DNA from 4 places in the Bacillus lumedeiriae genome. Region 2 is predicted to be linked to each of the others. Evidence: riboswitches for the same ligand, from Rfam matches in the RefSeq annotation. Region 2 holds a riboswitch; each other region holds the start of a gene.

Region 1 (4,651 bases), 270 kb from region 2:
AATACGTGATCCCCTTTAGAGAGTAAAAGAAAAGCAGTTGAGATCGCAGCCATCCCTGAAGAAAAGGCAAATCCTCTTGTACCGCCTTCCAGTTCGGCAATCGCCTCTTCCAACGCTTGTCTCGTCGGATTTCCCGAACGGCTATAGTCGTAACTTCCAAATGTATCAAAATCAGTTTGATGAAAAGTAGAAGCGTGTTGAATAGGTACGCTAACCGCCCCCGTTCCTTCATCAAATTTATGACGGTTATGCAATAATTTCGTTTGGAAAGAATAATTTTCACTCAATCTTCTCACTCCTTCATCTTTTTAAATGCCTGTGCTAAATCAGCGATTAAATCTTCTCCATGTTCAATTCCTACTGAAAAACGAAGCAGGCGGTTACAGACTCCGTTTTGTATTCGCACTTCTTCCGGAACATCCGCATGTGTTTGTGTAGCCGGATAAGTAATAAAACTTTCAACCCCTCCAAGACTTTCAGCAAATGTAATCAGCTGCAAGTTTTGTAAAAAAGCATCGACCCATTCCGCAGATTCCAATCGGAAAGAAAGCATGCCTCCCCGGCCCGGATAAAGAACATCCGTCACTTCTGGACACTCCCCTAAAAAAGCAGAAAGCTGTTTAGCGTTTTGCTCATGCTGTTTCATACGCAAGCTTAACGTTTTCATTCCGCGCATTAATAACCATGAATCAAGCGGCGACAAAACAGCCCCGGCCGCATTTTGCATTTCCCCGACTTTAAGAGCAAGCTCTTCTCCTTTCACCGCGATCAGTCCAGCCAGCACGTCATTATGACCGCCTAAATATTTCGTAGCACTATGGATCACGATGTCGGCCCCTTGCGTTAACGGGCGCTGCAATAGCGGTGTATAAAAAGTATTATCAACAATCAATAGTAAGCCGTGCTCTTTTGCGAAAGCTGCTACTGCTTCAATATCTACTTCCTGCATTAGCGGATTCGTCGGTGTTTCTAAGAAAATGGCCTTCGTTTTCTCTGTTATCTTCTTTTTCGTTTCATCGATATGTTGAAAACTATCGTATGTAAACGATAATCCAAACTTTCTCCAGCCTTTTTCAAACAACCGGTATGTACCGCCATATAAGTCGGCTGAAACGATCCATTCCTCTCCTGGCTCTGCCAGCGCAAGAAGCGTCTGAATAGCTGCCATTCCCGATGAAAATGCAAAACCAGCGTCTCCGCCTTCTAAATCGGCAATCGCCTGTTCTACAATTTGGCGTGTCGGATTCCCCGTCCGTATATAATCATATCCCGTTGACCGTCCAATTCCTTCGTGACGATAAGCAGTTGAAAAATAAACAGGGGCGTTCACTGTTCCTGTCGCTGTTTCACTGCGGTTTCCAATTTGTGCTAACAGTGTGTCAATGTGTGTATGTGTCATGTTTTTTCCTCTCCTTCTATCTCCGTGACAAAAAAATAAAAGCCTTCTTAAGAAGAAGGCTTTTTTTATGATCTTCTCCTCATCTATCGGGGTGAACCCGCTGGAATTAGCACCTTGACTTTACATAGCCGGTTGCTGAAGCATCATAGGGCCAGTCCCTCCGCTTCTCTTGATAAGAACTTATAAAATTTTGGCTTTTTTTAAATGTACAGTAAAAAGATCAAAATGGCAAGAGTTTTTGTAATATTTTATTTTTTCGCAAATTGTTTATCGATCAAAGCTGAAAACTCAGGCTTTGTCTTTAAAAACTTTAAGTCATAAGAAGAGTCAGCAAACTGCTGTACGACTTCTTCATTTACATCAGATGTATACGTAATTCGTTTCCATGCACTATCTACTACGTCTTTTGCTAATTCTTGTTTCGTATCCTTTTTAATGGAATCAATCGTTAATTGCTTCGCTTCTTCCGGATTTCCATTGATAAAATCGATCGCTTTTTGGTGAGCATTCACGATTTTCTGCACAAGTTCCGGATCTTCCTTAATTAGCTTGCCGCTCGTCGCAAGGACAGAGTTAGGCAGCGTCGTACCGAAAGAAATTTCATCGCTGTCTACAATGATTTTTGCTCCTTGTTCTTTAACGAGTAAAGATCCCCAAGGCTCAGGAACAGCCGCTAAATCCACTTTTCCTGATTCAAATAAGCCGGCATATTGAGCTGGTTTTCCAGTTGTATGCTTCATACTGCCGCCAATACGGTTAGATTCAATGCCAAAATCTTTTACAAATGTTTCCATTTGAACGTCATGTGTACATCCTACACCAGGAGTGATAAATGTTTTTCCTGCAAAATCTTTAACAGACTTAATGCCGCTGTCTTTGCGCGCAACGATGACTGTTCCGCCTGAAGAACCTCCGGCAACAATTTTCACATCGGCTCCATTTGTAAAGTTATTCATTACCGGTCCAGGACCGACAAGCCCGGCATGAACGTCTCCTGTTTTCAATGCAACCATAAAGGCACCGCCATCTGGAAACGATTTATATTCGATATCCACATCTTCACCAAGCGCCTCTTCATAATAGCCCTTTTCTTTGGCAATCATTGCCGGCACGTGGTCAAGGTTTGGAAAATACCCGATGACCACTTTCTTCTTCTCTTCTGCTTTTCCTTCTTCTGCTGAGCTGCAGCCGGCTATTGCCCCGACGAGCAAAATCAATATAAAACTCAAATACCCCAGTTTCTTTTTCATTTGTTTTCCCCCATTGACATCAATTAGTTCGTTTCAAGGCCCCAGCGCCGCATAACATTTCTCTCCACCTTTTGAAAGAAAGCATAATCAACGATCGTTCCCACTACTCCGATTAAAATCATAACAGCAATGACTAAGCTCATATCTCCAAAGTCAGAAGCGTATTTTAACGTATAGCCAAGACCTGGTCCTGTACTTAAAATTTCACCAGCCATTAAAGCGCGCCAAGCAAAGGCCCAAGCAAGTCTAATTCCTGTAACTGCGTAAGGAATAGCAGCCGGAAAGATGACCCTTACGAATAAATCTAAGCTTCGTGATCCCATTGTCTGTGCCGCTCGAATGTACAGCGGAGCCACATTCTTTATCCCCATCCGCATATTGATCGTCATAACGAGCGTGCCGCCGAGAACAACGATAAAAATGACTGCTTTCTCATTCAAACCAAACCACATAATAGCAAGCGGCAGCCAGACAATACTCGGTACGCTTTGAAGAGCTAGTATGAGTGTGCCGAGCGTTTCATCTGCTGTTTTGGACTTAGCAAGCAAAATACCAAGTCCAATTCCTAACAATAAAGAGATGAACAAACCGACAAATAAACGCTGAAAACTAGCAGTTAAATCGAATATGAGTGTTCGATCTTCAAAGCCGCGGACAAGCGCCTGCCAAACATCTGTCGGCTTCGGCATCACATCTGCCGTCCATCCGCCTGCACGTACAATCCCTTCCCAAATAATTATCAATACGATAAAAAAAACAAGTTGTTTACTGATTCGCTGCATAAGCCAATTCCTCTTTTACGACTTTATCAATTTCATTTTTCAACAGCAGGTTGATTTTCTTCTCAAGCTGAATAACTTCTTTTTGATCGAATCTGCGCGGTCTTGGCAGGTCCACTGGAATATCCGCAATAATGGTTCCCGGCTGCGTTCCCATGACGATGATCCGATCGGACAATTTAATCGATTCTGAAATACTATGAGTGACAAATAAAATAGTTTTTTGTGTCTCTATCCAGATTCTCTCAAGCTCTTTATGCATCCGAGCTCTCGTTTGTTCATCCAGCGCTCCAAATGGTTCATCCATAAGCAATACTTTCGGATTCATTGCCAGCGCCCGCGCAATGGCTACACGCTGCTGCATACCCCCTGATAATTCATGCGGGTAATGAGAAGCGTAGTTAGACAGCTGCACCATTTGTAAAAATTTACGTGCTGTTTCCTTTGCTTCTTTCTTTTTCATTTCTTTTTTCAAAGGAAACATGACATTTTCTTCTACATTCAACCAAGGAAATAACGCTGCCTGCTGAAACACCATTCCCCGCTCTTTTCCTGGCTTTTTAATTGTTTTTCCTTCTAATTTAATTTCTCCGGAAGTCGCTTCACTCAAACCGGCGACCATGGACAGTAACGTCGATTTTCCGCAGCCCGAAGGCCCTAGTATAGAAACGAATTCGCCTTCTTCAATTGTTGCATTAATATCGACTAATACATCATTGACAACTTTGTTGTTAATAAATTGCTTATTTATACGATCTATGTGTAAAAACATCATATCACCATCTTTTCAATTATTCATATTTGTTTGATAGGATTTATTAGTATTATATACTGTATGTGCGTAATGTCAATTGTTTACTTAAAATTCTCGTAAAATAGTTAATTAAATTTTCTGACAGTTGTATTGATTATCTTTTTAGTATGTTATAAACTCTTCAATATGTTCTAAATTAATAGGCTATGTTAATGACTATTGTTTATTTTATCCCTTTGTTGATTGGAGCGCCTCTAGAGGAAATCAACAGAGAAGTTTAACAAAGCCAACTAATAAAGAGAAGGGGTCAATATGAAAACTTTAAAAGAAGAAGCATTGGAAATTCACCGCAGCCACCAGGGGAAATTGGAAACGACAGCTAAATTAAATGTAAGAAATTTAAAAGATTTGAGTTTGGTTTATTCACCCGGTGTCGCTGAACCTTGCCTGGAGATTCAAGCGGACAGTG
Region 2 (4,651 bases):
ATTATGAGGCTTCCTGCAGTTAAAGTAATAGAACATCCAGATATTTTCGTTCAAAATAGTGAGTACAAATTGGAGGACTTTGATTATATTATTGAGATTCGCAATCATCCTGACGAAGAAATTACATATGAACCAGTGGAAAAAAATAGATTATTTCAGGATTCGGATTTTGGCGGCTTTAACTTTTAATTATGGAAGGTGTTATGGGTGACAGAATTAGGAAACCGCTTAAGAGAAGCGCGAGAAGCAAAAGGGCTGTCCTTAGCAGATGTGCAGGAAATAACTAAAATACAAAAAAGATATTTAACGGGTATTGAAGAAGGCAATTACGACATGATGCCCGGCAAGTTTTATATTAGGGCATTCATTAAGCAATATGCTGAAGCGGTCGGGCTTGATCACGAGCAATTGTTTGAAGAATACAAAAGTGAAATTCCTTCTTCTCATGAAGATGAAATTCCGCAAAGAGCGACGAAGGTAGAGACAGTACGAAATACCGTACCTGCTGAACCATCGAAGCTTCTGGAATATCTGCCGAAGATTTTAGTGACGGCTTTCGTGATTGGGGCTATTTTTCTAGTGTGGGTTCTTATCCCGAAAAGTGGTTCGAACGATAAAGCAGTGAAAGAAGAAACGGTCATTGAACAGCCAAAAGAGCAGGCAGGCGAAGGAACAGAAGTGAAAAAAGAAACAAAACAACAAGTAAAAGCGCCAGAGGAAGTCAAAAAAGAAGAGCCTGTGAAGCAAACGCTGACGGCGGCTGGAGCGAGCGGCCGGAAAGCAACGTATCAGCTCGGGGATGCGGAAAAATTTGAAGTATCTATTCTATCCAAAGGAGAAACATGGATAGGAGTAACCGATGGAAGCGGGAAAAGCTATTTTGGCAATATACTTACTAAAGGACAAACGCAAACGTTCGATTTAACAGGACAAACAGAAGCGAAGATTGTCGTTGGTTTTGCACCTGATACGGAAATTAAAATCAATGGCGAAACGCTGGCGTATCAACTTCCAGCTGATAAGCAGGTAAGGCAGGATATCATGATCCAAGTGCAGCCGGCTGGACAATAATTCGTTAGTGTTTCCGGACCGTTTTTGTAAGCTGTCCGGTGGTGATAAATAGGTGGAGGGTCCATTGTGAATTTACCGAATAAGATTACTGTTTCAAGAATTTTAATGATCCCAATATTTTTAGTCATTATGCTGGCTGATTTTGATTGGGGAGAGATGAACTTTTTGGGCACAACAATGCCGGCTGCGCACTTCTGGGGGGCGATGCTGTTTATTTTTGCATCGACAACGGATTGGATTGACGGTTATTATGCAAGGAAATTAAATATGGTTACAAACTTAGGAAAATTTTTAGATCCGCTTGCCGATAAATTGCTCGTATCAGCAGCATTAATTGTGCTCGTTGATTTTGGAATGGCTGCTTCCTGGATTGTCATTGTCATCATTAGCCGCGAATTTGCAGTTACAGGGCTGCGGTTAATCCTGGCAGGGGAAGGCGAGGTCGTTGCGGCTAATATGCTTGGAAAGATTAAGACATGGACGCAAATTATTGCAATTTCAGCATTGTTGCTTTACAATGCTCCGTTCGAAAGCTGGGGAATTCCATTTGCAGATTTCTCTCTTTGGATCGCTGCTTTCTTCACGGTTTGGTCGGGATGGGATTATTTTTATCTCAACCGTGGTGTATTTAAACATTCTAAATAATAGTAAGAGGCTATCCTGAAATAAAGAGCCGGGCATCCCTATCATATATAGTATAAATAGTTGATCAAATACTATAGGGAACAGGGCATTTACAGGATAGCCTCTTTTTGAAGGGAAAGAAGGGGTAAGAAGAATGAATGCAGAAATTATTGCAGTAGGCTCTGAATTACTGCTTGGACAGATTACGAATACGAATGCCCAATTTCTGTCGCAGCAGTTAGCGGAAATTGGTATCAATGTGTATTATCATACGGTCGTTGGCGATAACAGCAGCCGGGTTCTTGACGTTGTAAAAGAGGCTGAAAAGCGCGCAGACTTGCTGATCTTTACTGGAGGGCTTGGTCCTACAAAAGACGATTTGACGAAAGAAGCGATCGGCTCCCATATCGGCCGGCCGCTTGTCTATCATGAAGAGGCGTTGAAAAGTATTGAACATTACTTTGTAAAAACGAAACGTCCGATGACTCCAAATAATAAAAAACAGGCGCTCGTGATGGAAGGAAGCACGGTTTTTCCGAATGATCACGGCATGGCACCTGGCATGATGGTCAAAGGGACAAAGAATTTCTATATGCTTTTGCCTGGACCTCCTCGGGAAATGCAGCCGATGTTTACTAACTACGCGAAACCCGCACTGCTAAATATCCTTGAGAAAGTCGAAAAAATAGAATCGCGCGTATTAAGATTTTTTGGCATTGGTGAATCGGCATTAGAAACAGAAGTAGAGGATTTACTGCTGGCACAGCAAAATCCGACTATCGCTCCATTAGCAGGGGATGGGGAAGTGACGCTCCGGATTACGGCTAAGCACGAATCAGAGGCAACGGCTTTACGGATGATACAAGAAGTGGAGGAAGAGATTCTCCGCCGGGTAGGTGATTATTTTTATGGATACAATGATACGACCATTGTCCGTGAACTTGCAGATCGCTTAGTGGAGTCATCACAGACGGTGGCTGCGGCTGAAAGTTTGACGGGAGGTCTATTTCAAAGTGAAATGACTGCTGTACCTGGAGCAAGCCAGTTTTTTAATGGCGGTATTGTGTGTTATTCTAACCGCGCAAAAGAAAAACTTGTACAAGTGAAAACAGAGACATTGGCTGATCACGGGGCAATAAGTGAAGCGTGTGCCATTGAATTGGCAGAAAATGTCCGTCAGCTGCTGGATGCTGATTTTGGTATTAGTTTTACAGGTGTTGCCGGCCCGGATGCAGCAGAAGGGCATCCGTCTGGAACGGTGTGGATCGGCTTATCTTCTAAACTTACTGGGTCAAAGGCGTTTAAGCTCCAATTGGCTGGCAGCCGTGCAGGCATTAGAAAGAGGTCAGTCAAGTATGGCTGCCACTATCTGCTGGTGGAACTTGCAAATAATAAGTAGAAACGTTCAGAATATTGTTGATTATTCTGATGAATATGCTGTATAATTAAGCTAGAAGTTTAATTCAAAGTGAACACTCTTATTGTGAGCGGCGGAGGGATTAGGCCCGATGAAGCCCGGCAACCTTCAGGCAGAAATGTCTGAAACGGTGCTAATTCCTGCAGGTGTTGAGCCTGAAAGATAAGAGGAGGATTTTATAATAAAGCCCTCTTCTTTTACGAGAAGAGGGCTTTTTATATACCTCACGATCATTAATGATAAGTTATTTAATAAATCAGGAGGGATTGACAATGACGAAAGAAAACTGGGGTCAAGAAACAATTTTGCTTCATGGAGGACAGGTGCCTGATCCAACGACAGGGGCCCGCGCTGTGCCGATTTACGAATCGACTTCTTATGTTTTTGAAGATACAGATCATGCCAATGCTTTGTTTGCTTTGCAAAAGCCCGGCAATATTTATACACGTATTACTAACCCGACAGTAGATGTGTTTGAGAAACGAATTGCCTTGTTAGAAGAGGGAGCTGCAGCTGTTGCTCTTTCATCAGGTATGGCTGCGATTTCTTTTTCTATATTGAATCTGGCTCATGCAGGGGATGAAATTGTGGCGGCGGCGAATTTGTATGGCGGTACATATAACTTATTCGCTAACACTCTTCCTAAATACGGAATTAATGTGAAGTTTGTTGATTCTACAGATCCGGAAAATTTCCGTGCAGCAATAACTTCGAAAACAAAGGCGATTTTTGGAGAAATTATTGGCAACCCATCTTTAAATGTACTTGATGTGGAAAAAGTAGCAGATATTGCTCATGAACACGGGATTCCATTGATTGTAGATAATACGTTTGCTTCTCCTTATGGAGCGAAGCCGCTTACGCGGGGAGCTGACATTGTTGTCCACTCTGCTACAAAGTGGATCAGCGGCCATGGAACGGTTATTGGCGGTGTAGTAGTAGACGGTGGTACGTTTAACTGGAATAGTGAAAAATTCCCTGGATTTACGGAATCCGACGAGTCTTATAATGGGCTAAAATATGCAGACATTGAAGGCCCAGCATTCGCTATTAAATTACGTGTACAGCTGTTGAGAGATTTTGGTCCGTCTTTAAGTGCCAACAGTGCCTTTTTGCTTCTTCAAGGATTAGAAACATTGCACCTGCGTATTCAGCGCCATCACGAAAATGCGCTCGCTATCGTTGATTATTTAAACAATCATCCAGGTGTGGAATGGGTATCCCATCCAAGCCTTGAGAACCATCCATCTCATGAACTAGCGAAAAAATATTTAAATAATACATTTGGTTCTATCGTTGTCTTCGGTATTAAAGGCGGACGGGAAGCAGGGAAAAAAGTGATCGACAACATTAAACTATGGTCGCATGTGGCCAACGTTGGAGATGGCAAGTCACTGATTATTCATCCGGCTTCTACCACTCACCAGCAATTAAGCAGCGAGGACTTAGAGAAATCTGGAACGAAAGAAGAAATGATCCGCTTATCGATTGGACTGGAATCACCAAAAGACTTGATTGCTGATTTGAATCAGGCAATTG
Region 3 (4,651 bases), on a different contig from region 2:
TTGATATGCCAAAAAATTATTTCCCGGACAATAATCCGACAAAAAAACCTGTCAACAAATGGCGTTCGCACGCACATTTGCTGTTTTCGAACTGGCTGAACTATTATGTATATCAAGAAACACCATACGAATGGGAATAATTAAAGAAAGAGGTTGACTCAAAAGGGTCTGACCTCACGCGCAATAGACTGTATATAGCAGGTGCTAATCTATCTAATATACAGTCTATTGTTGAGGTGGGGTCTGACACTTTGGCTGTGAGTCAGCCTCTTCTTTGCTTCAGCTATAAAATTCTGTCTGGCGGTCTTCGAAAATAGGGATTCGTTTTCGTATTTCCGGTACTTTTGCGAGGTCCACTTCACCGATGAGCAATTCTTCTTCTTCTCCTGCTTCAGCGATAATTTCCCCCCATGGATCGACGATGATCGAATGACCAGCAAATTTATTGTTCGGATCTTCTCCGCTGCGGTTGCAGCCAATCACGTAGCTTTGATTCTCGATGGCTCTAGCAATAAGCAGTGTCCGCCAGTGATCTACGCGGGCAAGCGGCCATTCGGCAGGAATGAATAACACGCTGGCTCCTGACAGTACATGTTTTCGCAGCCATTCAGGAAATCGGATATCGTAGCAGATGAACGCCGCCATCGTTTCATTTTCTAATGTAAATAATCCATCATCTTTTCCCGCTTGAAAAAACTTCTCTTCCTCCATCAGCCGGAATAAATGCAGCTTGCTGTATTTCTTAAGCAATTCCCCTTTGTTGTTAATGACGAGCAGTGTATTTTCGACACCGTCTTTCGTTTGATTGGCTACCGATCCGCCAATGAGATGCATGTGATGTTTCTTTGCCTGTTCAGACAAGAAAGTAATCGTTTGATTCGCTTCTTTATCTGCAATTTCATCAAGACGTGTTAAATCATAGCCTGTTGTCCATAATTCTGGAAGCACGGCTAGCTGACATCCTGCATCAGCTGCCTTTTGCAGCCACTTTTTCATGCGATTGTAGTTTTCTTCCGGGTTTCCGAATGCAAGGTCCATCTGGATTGCAGCCACTTTCAATTTCATGTTCTCTCCACTTCCCTTTCTGAAGATTCTTTCTTTACATTCTCTACCTTTCGTTATACCATTATTAACTGTAATTTGAAAGCGGGGGCTGTATATATGAGAAACTTTGAAACAGCGAATCGGCTTCAGGTTTTGCCGGAGCAATTCTTCGCTAAATTAGTCCAGAAAGTAAACAATGCTGTGAACGAAGGCCGTGATGTGATTAATTTAGGACAGGGAAGCCCTGATCAGCCGGCATTCGGCCATATAAAAGAAGCACTGAAAATAGCCGTCGATGATCCGGCTAATGATAAATATTCTCCTTTCAGAGGGTTTGCTCATGTGAAAAACGCATGTGCTGAATTTTATCAGAGAGAATATGGCGTCAAACTTGATCCTGAAACAGAAATTGCGCTGATCATTGGGGGAAAAGCGGGGCTTGTTGAACTTCCGCAATGTCTATTAAATCCAGGAGACATCGCGCTCGTACCCGATCCGGGATATCCGGATTACTGGTCGGGCATTGCCCTTGCAGAAGCAGGGATGCACATGATGCCTTTGAAAGAGGAAAATGGCTTCCTTCCTCAATATGAAGAAATTCCTGAAGAGGTGCTGAAGCGAGCGAAGCTGTTATTTATTAATTATCCGAATAATCCGACAGGCGCAGTAGCTGATGAAGCGTTTTTTGAAAAAACGATCGAGTTTGCCAATCAACATAATATTTGTGTCGTACACGACTTTGCGTATGGTGCCATTGGCTTTGATGGGAAAAAACCAATCAGCTATCTTCAATCTAATGGAGCGAAAGACACCGGCATTGAAATTTATACGATGTCGAAAACGTACAATATGGCAGGCTGGAGAGTGGGGTTTGCGGTGGGCAATCCAAGTGTGATTGCTGCATTGAATTTAATCCAGGATCATCTGCACTGCAGTTTGTACGGCGGCATACAAGAAGCGGCAGCGGCTGCTTTACTTGGACCGCAGGATGAAGTACGCAGGCAAGAAGAGATGTATGAAAAACGACGTAATCTATTAATTAACGGTTTAAATGAAATTGGCTGGAAAGTGAAAGCCCCGCAAGGATCTTTTTTCTCGTGGTTAAAAGTGCCAGATGGTTATACTTCAGAAGAGTTTAGCGATCTGCTGCTTGAGAAGGCCAATGTAGCAGTCGCTCCAGGGATTGGTTTTGGCGAGTATGGGGAAGGCTATGTCCGTGTCGGTTTAGTTGCGTCTGAAGAGAAAATCAAAGAAGCGATTAGCCGGATTGCACAGCTTGATATATTTAAAAAGTAGATTGACAGTAGAGTATAAACGTGCAACAATGCAAATGAAAACAATTCAATAACAACGAACATCTTATCAAGAGCAGGTGGAGGGACAAGCCCTATGAAGCCCGGCAACCGACTCGTTTATACGAGCACGGTGCTAATTCTTGCAGCAATAGCTGACAGATAAGAAAGAGTGCTAACTATTCAACCTCTTCTTATCGAAGAGGTTTTTTGTATATTTAACTGAAAGGCAGGAATGGAACATGATCGTGACTGACCATAAATTAATGACAAAAGAGGACGCAGCGGAATGGACAATTGCAGCTGACAGCTTCTTACATACCGTTCGAATGAGGGAAGGAGAGCACATTTTGTGGCTAGGAGAAGATGCTTCACCTTTGTTATCAAAAATAGCCATTGAAAAAGCGCGCGTTATTACAGCTTCTCCTTCTGCATCCCCTTTCGCAGAGGCTCAGTTTGACGGCGTGGCCGGCCAATTGGGTATTCATTTTTGGGATGAAGGAGAAGACTGGCTGAGAAAAAGCTTTGATTTGTTGAAAGCGGGAGGCCGGCTCGTTATTGATTTAGCTGAAGAAGGAGCATTACGGCATATAGAAGACATTGCTTACATAAAAAGCCTGCCATATTATTGGGATTTGCTAAGGGAAATCGGCTTTGAAACGATATTTGTTCAGCAAGTTACAGCTCGTTCTACTGTGGAAGCAATAGGACAAGGGTGGACAGAGTTGATAGAAACGCCTGAACTTCCCATTGTTGTCAACCGCTTTATCGCTTTAAAAGGTTGCTGAGATAACGGGCAGTGAAATCGACTAAGGGCCGGATTTTAATCAGCTTACACGGAGCTTGGGCGATTGTACCAATATTAATTTCTTCTTCTTTTTCAAAGGCATGGCCGATTTCATTAAATTGTTCAGAATTTCCTTCAAGTTCGTGATAAGTTTTCCATACCCGTTCGCCGTTTTCCATTAAGGCCGATCCTTGTTGGAAGGATTTTCGGCCATCGTTTGCGCGAAATTCGCCTAGATGCATGGCTGTGCATGTGCTGTAATCGGTGCCGATAAACAAAATGGAAGCATCCAGCTCATATAGCCTGGCGAGAGGAGACTGTTCACCGAAAGCAAAATCAAGTGAATGGTGATCAATGATGAACGCGGCATACTTTCCCCAGGCTGTAAAAGAATTAGAAGGGTGAAGGCTGCGCTTCACATTAGGGAAAGTCCGGAATGCCTCTGCAATCCGTCCCATGCCGAGTGTAGGTGTAAACTCCGGCAAATAAGCAGGCATCATATAACGAATGCTTGGCCGCCACTCTTCCGGAACAGGAGGGTTTTTCCAATATTTTGGATCGGTATTATGAGTCGTCTGAGCCGGCATGACAATGGTTCCGTCTTCGGTCACCGTTTTCATTAACGCTTCGACAACCGTTACTTCGCCTCCTTCTATCCATCCTAAAGAGCGCAGGGAGGAGTGAACCATCACAATATTACCAGGAGCTGCTCCAAGAGAATAAAGATCGTTTTTTAATGTGCCGATCGTGATCAATGCTTTTGTTTGTGAAACAAATGGTTTATTCTTCATTGTCTTCTCCCATCATTTTCTTTCATTATAAAGGAAGAAGATGGTTTGGCATAAAAACCTTCTAAAAAAGCGGTTTTGATGCTTTTTTCTTTCTTCTTTGTCTAGTATGCTTAGAAAGACTATGGCGAAATAAAAGGGGGATAACTAGTGAGTGATCGACGTGTGTTTTATCGGACGATTCCCTATAACAAAGAACAATTTTTTCATCAATATAAATGGCTGACGGCTGCTGAGTCCCATCATGTATTTCTGGAGAGCGGACGGGGCGGGCGTTATAGTATAGCGGGGCTGTCGCCGTTTGCAATTATTTCTTCCAATGATGAAGGGATTCACGTGCAGACAGCTAGTGGACGCGAAGACAAAAAAGGCATTCCGCTGTCAGAACTTGAAGGCTGGATGAAGACGTTTGAGGTACCAAAGCAAGACGGTCTTCCTGATTTTCAGGGCGGGGCAATCGGCTATATTAGCTATGATTACGCCCGGTATATTGAGAGGCTGCCGAACGCTGCGGCAGATGATCTTGGAATGCCGCTGCTGTACTTCCTTGTGTTTAAGGAATGGGCGGTATTTGATCATCAAACAGACAAACTGTGGCTTCTTGCTGTAAGTGAAGATGAAGCAGCTGGTGAACGGGTGCTGAATGAAGCGGAAAGCAAGTGGACAGTTTCATGCGGCGAAGAGGAACGTGTACCTGTAGAGAGAGCAGCGGATGAATGGAGCGTGCCTTTCTCAGAGAA
Region 4 (4,651 bases), on a different contig from region 2:
CCCTCTTTGACTTCCTGTTGATTCGTTACTTGGCTCATTCTTTCCCGCCTCTTTCCTGTTGATAAAATGAAACTTCCATCAGCGGGTGATTCTCTTCATTCCCCACTGATGGAATAAAGAACTCAGGCTAAGGACGCCACGTCCTGTGGCAACGCCTGAGTAACCAACATCCTGTTGGCCCGCGAATGGATTGGGCGTTTACTGGCAGTTGATCGCCCGCCTATGCTTCTTTAGAAACACCTTGAAGCCTTGAGCCGGTGGTCTTACTGTCAGTTAACGCGGGATAAATATCACGGTGCATTAGTAAACAGGCACCCATCCTTCTTCTGTCACAAAAATACGAACAGCAACAACTTTCCGGTCCTCAGCTAATGTAAAGTAGTGGCGGACATTTTCCGGAACAGAGATCAAATCACCTGGGTTTAAATGAACTTCAAAAAACCGCTCATCTTTTCCTTGGATAATGAAAATTGCATGGCCGCTCGCAATAAAACGTACTTCATCATCTGTATGATGATGCTCACGCTCAAAGTTTTTCAATAATTCTTCAAGGTTAGGTGTATGATCAGCAAGTGAAATAACATCCCATGCTTTGTATCCACGTCTAGCTGAAATATCCTTAATCTCTTCTTCAAATGCATCTAACACGCCTTGCTTTTCTTCGTCACTCAATACGTATTTCTCTTGTAAATGAGAAGGTAATTTATGAATATCCCAATGTTCATAAATGACATCGTTCTGCTGTAAAAATGAAATCACTTCTTCTTGATTGTCAATAACTTCATTTGTTCCTTGAATTTTGATCGTTGTCATCTTATATTCCCCCTAATTATTCAACATCTTATTTTAACTTTTCTAAAATTTCAATACAATCATAAAACGTATCAAAAGGTTGATAAGGAATTGACAGTGTCTCGCATTTTTCTGATAAGTAATCTCTTGCTATCACTGTATCGGCAATTTTCGCAGCTTGTAAATCAGTTACTGAATCACCGATCACGATGGAATGCGTGTCCCCGCTTGACAGCGCACGGATAATAGAAGGTTTACAGCACCCACAATTTTGGTTCGGACATTTCTCATCACACGCATGAGGCCAATGAATGTGAATATTCTCTCCACTGAAATCCCCTTCATTGCAATATAGTCCAGTAATCGACTCAAATGGCTGTAACATCGGTTTTACGAAAAAGTCAATTCCTCCACTTACAATGTAAAGAGGAATGTTTTGTTCTTTCGTATACCGAACGAAGTCATTAAACCCGTCTCTTATTTCGGCCGTTTCCAAAACAAAGTCAACTATTTCCTGCTTCAAAGAAGAAGGAAGAAGCTGAAACATTTTTCCGACGCCCTCTTGAATACTGATGGATTGAGATAACACATCATCCTTCAACTTCTCCCATTCAGGAGGGGCAAACTGCTTCATAATACTAATAATGTTATCTTTCTTCGTCACCGTACCATCGAAGTCACAAAAGATGATTGGCTTTTTCAAGATGTCGTCACTTCTTTCCATAGCATTTAAAAAAACCTCTTCTATTAAGAAGAGGTTTAAAAAAACAACTTCTTATCTTCCAACATCGTTGCTGTAAGAATTAGCACCGTGCTCACAACGAGTCGGTTGCCGGGCTTCTTAGGGCTTATCCCTCCGCCTGCTCCTGATAAGAGTTTATTTGTTAAGTTTATATTCATATCATACCACTAGGATTATGACATGTTCTCTCATCACTGTCAATATCCTTTTCTTGTCCAGCTGCAGCGCCTTGTTCCTCGGGTCAAATAACCTTCCACCAATGAAGCCAAAGGGCGGCTTCTTTGGTGAAAGAACATTTGCCTGTCGGAGCAGTTCAGGCGCTTTCGCTTTTCTTGTCCAGCTCCGCCTCCTTGGGGCTCGAGGTCATATGCCATTCTGGCCAGAAGGTTCAAGAGCAACCTTCCAGCCGGCTCGTCTTATGCTTGTCGCCGATAAGCGGGCGCCTTCCGCTTTTCTTTATGAAACGAGTGTTGCTGTTTTTTTGCGCATGTTTTCTTCTTCCGGTACTCGGATGAATTTAACAATGATTGAGCTAATCAGATGAAGTGCCGCGAAGATCCAGATCACTCCTTCTGCTCCAATGAGACCGATAAAGGCTAAAGCTAAAGCTGGTGCAACGAATGTCGATAAACCAGCGCCAAGGTTTAGCACGGACATAGCCGCTCCCTTATCTTCCCCAGCAACAGATGGTACTAGTGCTCCAATTGGAACGTAACCGGCCAGCATACTTCCCCAAATAAATCCGACAATGCTTGTCGCGAGAAGGTTTCCGTTTGTAAGTACCGGTGTGTAATATAAAAGGACAGTGAAAACAGCACAGCCAACGCCGCCAAACCACATGATCGTGTTTTTCCAGCCAAATTTATCTCCAACAATTCCGAAAATCAAATTAAATAGAATATTCCCCATGAAAGCTGTACCCCATAATTGCAGCCAAACTGTTGTTTCAATTCCATGTTCCGCCATATGAAGCGGCAGGAACACCGGAAATCCGTAAGCACCTAAACTATTAATTACTCTGACAACTCCACCGGCAGCTACCCTTGGGTTCGTCTTCATAATCGTGATTCCTTTTAATAGTTCATTTAATTTTTCTTTTGTGCTTGAACCTTTTTTCTGTTCAAACTTGTCTTTATTCATCACTAAAGCAAAGAACGCACCGACACATACCCAGAAAATAGAAGTCCATAATGTATTGATGTATCCAAAATGTTTAAGTGCATAACTTGAATACCAAGCGCCAAGTACCATCATTCCTGCACAAAACGCAAACCAAAACCATCCAACAGCTGTACTTAATTTATGTTGAGGTGTACGATAAATCACCCACGTTAAAAAGGAATAAACAAAAAGAGGATAACCGAACCCTTTAATAAAGTACGTCGCTAACATAACTGGATAATTCATGCTTTCAAATCCAAACGTGATAAATCCTGCTGTACCCACAATATAAAATAATAATCCCATGAGCATCGAACGCTTTGCGCCAAACGCTTCTAAACAAACCCCTGAAAACCAAGAAGCAATCGCTATAGAAATACCGTATACACTAAAAATGGCCGCTGCATGCTGGATAGACAAGCCATTTTCGATAAGGAACGGACTCAGCCACCCGGCTTCAAGCCCATCTCCCATCATAAACAGCATCACACCTAAAAAGCCCCAGCCTAATTTTTTAGGTATTCCAATTTTATCTAACATGTTTGTTTCCTCATCTTTCCTTATTATTTATTCTAGTTGTTATATGCTGCATTTATCTTTGAAAAAAAATGTTGTGCTTGTTTCCACTCTTCGTACATCCAGTCATCATGTCCACGGTCAGGCGTAATTACCTTGATATCACCTGATAATGCATCATTAACCCCTAATGCCTGGTTGCATATAACAGCAGCCCCTACAACCGATGCCTGATTAAATCCTTGACGAATGTGCACTTCTTTTTGAAGTAGATTGGCTGCAAATTGAGCTAACGTTTCACTTTGAAAACCGCCGCCACAAGCCCACACATATGGTAAATTATAAGGAGTTACTTCACATAATTGATCAAAATACCACCTAATTGTGCAAGCAATTTCCCATAGAGCTGCAGCTGTAAAATGAGCGCGGCTTAAGTCTTGTTCTAACGGTGCATTAAAAATGAATCCGCCTTTTTTAGAGGCATTTTTTTCATCTGTCAAATACATCCCCAATACCGATATACAGTCGGTCATCTCAAGTTTGCTCATTTCCTGTTCCATTTGCTGATAACCCTCATTTGGATAGAAAATATTTTTTAACTTCTGATAATTAAGTCCAGTAATACCCGGATTAGTCTCTAGCAGCCATCGTTTTTTATCCGTATGGGAATTGGTCCATGCCCTTCTTTCATTATCCACACTGTATTCATCTGTAATTTTGCAAATAGGGGTAGTTGTGCCGGATACGATAACGATATCGTGATTTTGAGCAAACGTACTTTCGATTGCTAGCTGTGTATCCCCTCCACCTACAACAATCAAAACGTCTTCTTTTACTTCCAGCTCCTTTGCCACAGTCGGTAGAATTTCACCAAGAATGGAGCCAGACCATCTTAGTTCGGGTAATAAGCTCGGAGAAAGCCCAATTCGAGCACACATCGCCTCAGACCATTCTTTTTTTCGAACATCATATAGTAACGTTTCTGTCGCCTGTGATGGCTCATAAATGAGTACACCACTTAATTTATACGTCACCCAATCACTAATACTAGTAAACGATGTGATCTGATCCCATAACAGCGGCTGCCTCTTTTTGAGAGCTATTAGCTTTAAAGCTGAAAACAATGCAGATGGCAATCGTCCCGTTGTTTTATAGATATAATCGGGATCTAACAGCTCTTTTTCCCACTCGCGGCCTCGATTATCAATATTCGGTAAACCAATAAATGAATATCCATCCTGATCTTGAAGGACAATTCCCTGCCTTTGACTCGTTGATGTTATCGCCTTAATTGTCACATGCGGGACACTCGCTATCGCTTTTTTTGCTAATCCAACTAGCTGTTTCCAAAGTAAATCAGGTGAAAAGTAGCGACTATCAGGATAAAGAGGCTCTGTTTCATAATGAATATCTTCTCGCTCAACATGGACAACTTCACCT

What was found. A riboswitch is a leader RNA that binds a small molecule or an ion and turns the genes downstream of it on or off. The one in region 2 is predicted to bind S-adenosylmethionine.
Region 1: another riboswitch for S-adenosylmethionine. It lies ahead of QYG89_RS03840 (methionine biosynthesis PLP-dependent protein); the one in region 2 lies ahead of QYG89_RS05110 (O-acetylhomoserine aminocarboxypropyltransferase/cysteine synthase family protein).
Region 3: another riboswitch for S-adenosylmethionine. It lies ahead of QYG89_RS10575 (methyltransferase domain-containing protein); the one in region 2 lies ahead of QYG89_RS05110 (O-acetylhomoserine aminocarboxypropyltransferase/cysteine synthase family protein).
Region 4: another riboswitch for S-adenosylmethionine. It lies ahead of QYG89_RS09815 (2-hydroxy-3-keto-5-methylthiopentenyl-1-phosphate phosphatase); the one in region 2 lies ahead of QYG89_RS05110 (O-acetylhomoserine aminocarboxypropyltransferase/cysteine synthase family protein).

The regions. Positions count from the first base shown of each region.
Region 1 is NZ_JAUIYO010000002.1:52,710-57,360, reverse strand. Features, by position in the region: gene metC (cystathionine beta-lyase) at 1-287, opposite strand, end outside; gene QYG89_RS03840 (methionine biosynthesis PLP-dependent protein) at 293-1,399, opposite strand; SAM riboswitch class I at 1,476-1,578, opposite strand; gene QYG89_RS03835 (ABC transporter substrate-binding protein) at 1,648-2,649, opposite strand; gene QYG89_RS03830 (ABC transporter permease) at 2,673-3,431, opposite strand; gene QYG89_RS03825 (ABC transporter ATP-binding protein) at 3,415-4,200, opposite strand; gene QYG89_RS03820 (NAD(P)-dependent malic enzyme) at 4,495-4,651, shown strand, end outside.
Region 2 is NZ_JAUIYO010000002.1:320,757-325,407, forward strand. Features, by position in the region: gene QYG89_RS05090 (YmfK family protein) at 1-189, shown strand, start outside; gene QYG89_RS05095 (helix-turn-helix domain-containing protein) at 208-1,071, shown strand; gene pgsA (CDP-diacylglycerol--glycerol-3-phosphate 3-phosphatidyltransferase) at 1,138-1,716, shown strand; gene QYG89_RS05105 (competence/damage-inducible protein A) at 1,850-3,094, shown strand; SAM riboswitch class I at 3,171-3,281, shown strand; gene QYG89_RS05110 (O-acetylhomoserine aminocarboxypropyltransferase/cysteine synthase family protein) at 3,385-4,651, shown strand, end outside.
Region 3 is NZ_JAUIYO010000007.1:28,502-33,152, forward strand. Features, by position in the region: gene metA (homoserine O-acetyltransferase MetA) at 1-140, shown strand, start outside; gene QYG89_RS10565 (carbon-nitrogen family hydrolase) at 280-1,065, opposite strand; gene QYG89_RS10570 (pyridoxal phosphate-dependent aminotransferase) at 1,162-2,340, shown strand; SAM riboswitch class I at 2,401-2,505, shown strand; gene QYG89_RS10575 (methyltransferase domain-containing protein) at 2,579-3,124, shown strand; gene QYG89_RS10580 (aminoglycoside N(3)-acetyltransferase) at 3,102-3,914, opposite strand; gene QYG89_RS10585 (anthranilate synthase component I family protein) at 4,062-4,651, shown strand, end outside.
Region 4 is NZ_JAUIYO010000006.1:44,410-49,060, forward strand. Features, by position in the region: gene mtnK (S-methyl-5-thioribose kinase) at 1-38, opposite strand, end outside; gene QYG89_RS09810 (cupin domain-containing protein) at 301-813, opposite strand; gene QYG89_RS09815 (2-hydroxy-3-keto-5-methylthiopentenyl-1-phosphate phosphatase) at 842-1,516, opposite strand; SAM riboswitch class I at 1,565-1,668, opposite strand; gene QYG89_RS09820 (MFS transporter) at 1,991-3,235, opposite strand; gene QYG89_RS09825 (FGGY-family carbohydrate kinase) at 3,268-4,651, opposite strand, start outside.